DNA from 2 places in the Streptomyces sp. NPDC059897 genome. Region 1 is predicted to be linked to the other one. Evidence: riboswitches for the same ligand, from Rfam matches in the RefSeq annotation. Region 1 holds a riboswitch; the other holds the start of a gene.
What was found. Region 1 has a riboswitch for thiamine pyrophosphate ahead of thiC (phosphomethylpyrimidine synthase ThiC). Riboswitches for the same ligand answer to the same signal wherever they lie in the genome.

Region 1 (3,249 bases):
CCAGGAGGAAACGGGTGCGGACTTCGAGTCCGACCTCGACGAGGCCCTCGACCGGATCCTCGCCGAGGAGCAGAGCGCGGGCTGACTCCCCATCGGCTCGCACGACGGCAGACGGCGACACCAGATGGTTTGTACGACACCGGACCAGACGTAACGCTTCAGCAGCGCGGTGCACCCGAGCAGCTCCGCGCCTTTCAGCGTTTGCGCCGCCGGCCTCCGCCACCGCGTCCAGGAGCGGGAGCGGCCTTCGCGGGCCCCTGCTTCTCCGGGCGGTCGGCGGAGACCACGAGCGCGGCCAGTGCGGTGGTCACCGGCACCGAGGCGACGAGGCCGATCGAGCCGACCAGCGTCCGAACGATCTCCTCGGCCACCAGCTCGCTGTTGGCCACGTCGGCGACGCTGCTCTGCGCGATCGAGAAGAGCAGCAGCAGCGGCAGCGCGGCGCCCGCGTAGGCCAGGACGAGCGTGTTGACGACGGATGCGATGTGGTCGCGCCCGATGCGGATGGCCGCCCGGTACAGGGCGCGCCGGCCCAGCGTCGGGTTCGCCTCGTGCAGCTCCCACACGGCGGAGGTCTGGGTGACCGTCACATCGTCGAGCACGCCGAGCGAGCCGATGATGACCCCGGCGAGCAGCAGACCGCTCATGTCGATGTCCGGGTACAGGCCGTGGATCAGCCCCGTGTTGTCGTCGGTGTTGCCCGTCAGGGCCGCCCAGCCGATGAACAGCGAGCCCAATAGGCCGATCAGCAGCAGCGAGACGAGGGTGCCGAGCACGGCGACGGAGGTTCTGGCTGTCAGGCCGTGACACATGTAGAGCGCGATGAGCATGATCGCGCTGGCCCCGATCACCGCGACGACGAGAGGGTTCGACCCCTGCAGAATCGCGGGCAGGATGAAGAACGTCAGGACCAGGAAGCTGATCGCGAGCGCGATCAGTGCCATGACGCCGCGCATCCGGCCCACCACGACCACGGCGAGGGCGAAGATCCCGGCCAGCAGGGCCATCGGAAGCTTGCGGTTCACATCGGTGACCGAGTACTGCAGTTCCTTCGGCGCGTCCGGCGCGTAGGCGGCGATCACCTTCTGGCCCTCGTGCAACTGCCGCGGTGAGTCCGGCTGGACGACCTCGGTGAACGTACGGCCCTTGTCCTTGCCGCTGTCGATCCGGATCGTCGCGTTCTCACAGGTGCCACTGGTCTTCTGCTCGCCGGTGGTGCCCTGCTGCGCCGTGGGGTCCCCGGTGGGGCTCTGCCCCTGCGCGTGCACGGACGAGCAGTCGACCTTCTCGACCTGGGTGACCGTGGCCTGCTGCGTCTGCCGGTCGAAGCCGACCCCGCTGCGCTCGTGCGGCGGTGCGCCGCCCGGCCAGAGCACCGCGAGACCCACGACGACCGCGACCGCGAACGGGATCAGAACGGCCGCGATCACTTTGCGCAGGTGCCGCGAGACGGGCGCCGCCGGGCCATGGCTGTGGGAGTGCCCGTGCGGCGGGTGGGACGGCGGGGCTGGGGGCTGTTGGCTGGTGGTCACCGCCAGATCATCGCAAGAACGGAGGGGGCCCTCTGTTCAACGCGGCGTATGTCACGTTAGCGTGGAGGCGCTTTTGCCATCGCGGGAGCTCGGAGCACCGGGCTGAGAGGGCGCTGACCTTCGTCCCAGCGCGTTTCACGTGAAACAGCGTGGAACGGCGTGACCAGGGGACGAATACCGCTGCGTCGACCGCTGAACCTGTTACCGGGTAATGCCGGCGTAGGGAGTAGGTCTCATGACCACAACGGACGCACACACGCCTGCCTCCAGCTCGACCGAGGAGACCGGCCAGTCCATCGGCTGGCACAAGGGGTACATCAGGGGCTCGCGCCCCGACCTCCAGGTGCCGGTCCGTCAAGTGCACCTCACCAATGGGCAGTCGGTGACGCTGTACGACACCTCAGGTCCGTACACCGACCCGACCGTCGACACCGATGTCCGCCGCGGCCTCGCTCCGCTGCGGGAGAACTGGATCATCAGCCGCGGCGACACCGAGGAGTACGCGGGCCGCCCCGTCCGTCCCGAGGACGACGGCATCAAGCACACGTCGCCGCGCGGCGGCCTGCGCAACCTCGACGCGGTCTTCCCCGGCCGCCCGCGTCAGCCGCGCCGCGGCCGCGAGGGGCGGGCCGTGACCCAACTCGCGTACGCCCGCCGGGGGGAGATCACCCCCGAGATGGAGTACGTGGCCATCCGGGAGAACGTCGCGCCGGAGGTCGTGCGCGAGGAGATCGCGGCGGGCCGGGCCGTGCTGCCCGCCAACGTCAACCACCCGGAGATCGAGCCGATGATCATCGGCAAGCGATTCCTGGTGAAGGTCAACGCCAATATCGGCAACTCGGCCGTGACGAGCTCCATCGAGGAGGAGGTGGACAAGATGACCTGGGCGACCAAGTGGGGCGCCGACACGGTCATGGACCTCTCCACCGGCCGCAACATCCACACCACGCGCGAGTGGCTGCTGCGCAACTCCCCCGTGCCGATCGGCACCGTGCCGCTCTACCAGGCCCTCGAAAAGGTCGACGGCAAGGCCGAGGAACTGTCCTGGGAGATCTACCGGGACACCATCATCGAGCAGGCCGAGCAGGGCGTGGACTACATGACGGTCCACGCGGGCGTTCGCCTCCCGTTCGTCCCGCTGACCGCCGACCGCAAGACCGGCATCGTCTCGCGCGGCGGCTCGATCATGGCCGCCTGGTGCCTCGCGCACCACAAGGAGAGCTTCCTCTACGAGAACTTCGAGGAGCTCTGCGAGATCCTCGCGGCCTACGACGTCACGTACTCGCTCGGCGACGGCCTGCGCCCCGGATCGATCGCGGATGCCAACGACGAGGCGCAGTTCGCCGAGCTGAGGACACTCGGCGAGCTGAACTCCATCGCCAAGCGTCACAACGTGCAGACGATGATCGAGGGCCCGGGCCACGTCCCGATGCACAAGATCAAGGAGAACATCGACCTCCAGCAGGAGATCTGCGAGGAGGCGCCGTTCTACACGCTCGGCCCGCTGACCACCGACGTCGCCCCGGCGTACGACCACATCACGTCCGGGATCGGCGCCGCGATGATCGCCTGGTGGGGCACGGCGATGCTCTGCTACGTCACGCCCAAGGAGCACCTGGGCCTGCCCAACCGCGACGACGTGAAGACCGGGGTCATCACGTACAAGATCGCGGCGCATGCGGCGGACCTCGCCAAGGGGCACCCGGACGCCCAGGCA
Region 2 (3,249 bases), on a different contig from region 1:
CCTTGGCGGTACGGGCGGCTGCGGTCCTGCCCCGCTACCTGCTGGGCCAGCGGCCGATCTGCACGTTCTCCAGCACACCGACCGCGTCCGGCACGAGGATCGCGGCGGAGTAGTAGGTGCTGACGAGGTACTTGGTGATGGCCTGGTCGTCGACGCCCATGAACCGGACCGACAGGCCCGGCTCGTACTCGTCCGGCAGACCCGTCTGGTGCAGGCCGATGACACCCTGGTTGTCCTCGCCGGTACGCATGCAGAGGATCGAGCTGGTGCGTTCCTTGGTGACCGGGATCTTGTTGCAGGGCAGGATCGGCACCCCGCGCCAGGCCGGGACCTGCTGGCCGCCGAGGTCGACGTGGTCGGGGTACAGGCCGCGGGCGTTGAACTCGCGCCCCATCGCCGCGATCGTGCGGGGGTGTGCCAGGAAGAACTTCGAGCCGCGGCGGCGGCACAGCAGCTCGTCCAGGTCGTCCGGGGTGGGCGGGCCCGAGTGCGGCTGGAGGCGCTGCTTGAAGTCGGCGTTGTGGAGCAGGCCGAACTCCCGGTTGTTGACGAGCTCGTGTTCCTGGCGTTCACGCAACGCCTCGACGGTGAGCCTCAGTTGCTCCTTCGTCTGGTTCATCGGCTCGTTGTAGAGGTCGGCGACCCGGGTGTGGACCCGCAGGATCGTCTGGGCGGCCGAGAGCTCGTACTCGCGCGGTTTCGCCTCGTAGTCGACGAACGCGCCGGGCAGTTCGTGCTCCCCGACGTGGCCCGCCGACATCGGGATCTCCGCCTCGCCGCGGTGATTCTGGCCCCGGCTCGCGAGCGACTTGAACTCGTCGATGTGCTCTTGCAGGGGCGGCGCCGAGGACAGCACGGACGCGAAGTCGGCGCGCGAGAGGGTGAGGAGGGTGCCCGAGGTCTCGGCGACCACGGTCTGCTCCCAGCGGGCGTCCTCGTCGAGGAGCGCGTTGTCGCCGAAGCGGTCGCCGTCGGCGAGGACGTCGAGCGCGACCTCGTCGCCGTACTCGCCCTCGGAGAACTGGTTGATGCGGCCGTGGGCGATGAGGTGGAGCTTGTCCGCCGGTGCCCCGCGCTCGACCAGTGTGTCGCCGGCCCGGAAGTCGCGCTGTACGCACCGGTCGGCGAGCGCGGTCAGCACCTCGACGTCGTCGAAGCCGCGCAGCAGGGCCAGTTCACCGAGTTCGCGGGGGATCACGCGGACGTCGCCGCCGTCCTGGATGAACTCGATGGTGCCGTCGCCGACGGTGTAGGTCAGGCGGCGGTTGACCCGGTAGACGCCGCCCTTGGTCTCCACCCAGGGCAGCATCCGCAGCAGCCACCGCGAGGTGATCTCCTGCATCTGCGGGGCGGACTTGGTGGTGGTGGCGAGATTGCGGGCGGCCGCCGTGCCCAGGCTGGTCTGCTGCGGCGGCACCGACGCGGTGTCCGGGGTGGTCGAGTCAACGGTCATCGAGTGAGCTCTCCTTGGTCGGGCGAAAGCGCGCATGCCCGTTACTACGGGACAGAAGAAGGAAAGGTGAAAAATTCGGCGGTAATGCGTCCAGAACCAGAATCACCGTAAGGGCCGTCTCGCCCGCCCGGCCAAGGAAAGCCGGTGGCATTAACTCGATACGATGATCGAGTCCGGTCGGTGTTTGCCCGGCGACCGACGGATCTCGGCCGGTTTCCCCGGAGCGCCCGAGCGGGCGCCGACCGTGATGTCACGCGGCGGGAGCGCGTCGCGGCGCCGCGAAACCGACAGAAGTCGGCCAGTTGCCACAGAGCTCCGCATTGCCGACCCTGTAGCGCGCGAAGTACGGGCGGACGCGACGGAACCGGAACCCTCCCGTGCGACACGCCGCGCCACCGCGTTACGCTGGCGGCCGTAACCGGACACGGGGTGCCCCGACCAGAGGGCTGAGAACACACCCGTCGAACCTGAACCAGTTCGTACTGGCGGAGGGATGTCTCATGCCTGTGACGCATGTTTCCAGTGGCAGTGGCAGTGGCCTGCCTGTCGACCGCGAGAGCGGCGCCTTCGACGGGCGAATGCCCGCGGCCCCCGGCGACTTCGGCATCGAGGGGCACGGCATCGAACCGGTCCCCGAAGCCAACCGCTACGGCGGCGCCGGTCGCCTGTTCACCGTGTGGTTCGCCCCGAACCTGACGATGACCGGCGTCTTCACCGGCACCGTCGGCATCGCCCTCGGCCTCGACTTCGCCACCGCGCTCGCCGCCGTCGTGCTCGGCACCCTGATCGGCGCGGTGCCGACCGCATACCTGGGGACGTGGGGGAGCCGCACCGGAGCGGGCCAACTCCCGCTCGCCGGGCTCGCGTTCGGGCGGGGCGTCGCGCTGCCCGGCGTGCTCCAGTGGCTGTCGTCCATCGCCTGGGACGCGCTGATCGGCCTGTTCGGCGGTGAGGCGCTGGCCCGGCTGCTCGGCTGGCCGTTCTGGGCCGGCGTCCTCGTCATGCTGCTCGCCCAGGGGCTGCTCGGTGTGTTCGGCTACGAGGCCATCCACCGGCTGCAGATCGTCATGACCTTCGTGCTCGGCGCCGCCTTCGCGCTCATCGCCTGGCGGATGCTCGACGGTGTGCACCCCGCGGCCCACGCCTCCGTGCACGGCGCCGACCGCGTCGGTGCCTTCGTCCTGACCAGCACCATCGCGCTGAGCCTCAGTCTGTCCTGGGCGCCGTACGCCAGCGACTTCAGCCGCTACCTGCCCGCCGCCACCTCCCGTACGCGCATGTTCTGGTACACGCTGCTCGGCCTGCTGGTGTCGTTCGTGGCCGTCCAGGCGCTCGGCCTATGGGGAGCCTCCGTGCTCACCGACCAGACGGCGGCCGGGGTCGACAAGATCCTCGGCGGGGGAGTGCTCGGCGGATTCGGGCTGCTCGCCGTGGCGCTTGCCGCGCTGTGCAGCAACGCCATGAACGACTACAGCGGTTCGCTCGCCCTGCAGACCATCGGCGTGCGCATCCCGCGCCCGGTGGCCGCCGCCCTCGCCGCCGTCCTCGGCTTCCCGCTCGTGCTGTGGATGCACGACGCCGACACCACCGCGCGGTTCCAGAATGTGCTGCTGTTCGTCGGGTACTGGATCCCCGGCTTCGTCGCGATCGTCATCGTCGACTGGCGCGCCCGGGCCAAGGCGCGCGCCGGTGTGCCGCTCGACCTCGCCGCCGAACGCGAGCGACGGCAGCCCGCGTGGCCGGCTGTGCTCGCTTTCGCGGCGGCCTTCGCCGCGGCGGTCCCGTTCATGGACACC

Region 2: another riboswitch for thiamine pyrophosphate. It lies ahead of ACFV9W_RS01110 (purine-cytosine permease family protein); the one in region 1 lies ahead of thiC (phosphomethylpyrimidine synthase ThiC).

What each region holds. Positions count from the first base shown of each region.
Region 1 covers NZ_JBHWKQ010000009.1:104,920-108,168, reverse strand. Annotated here, with positions in the region: gene ACFV9W_RS12915 (SsgA family sporulation/cell division regulator) at 1-85, shown strand, start outside; gene ACFV9W_RS12910 (YibE/F family protein) at 195-1,532, opposite strand; TPP riboswitch at 1,604-1,775, shown strand; gene thiC (phosphomethylpyrimidine synthase ThiC) at 1,768-3,249, shown strand, end outside.
Region 2 covers NZ_JBHWKQ010000001.1:234,809-238,057, reverse strand. Annotated here, with positions in the region: gene ACFV9W_RS01115 (family 2B encapsulin nanocompartment shell protein) at 35-1,453, opposite strand; TPP riboswitch at 1,869-1,964, shown strand; gene ACFV9W_RS01110 (purine-cytosine permease family protein) at 1,954-3,249, shown strand, end outside.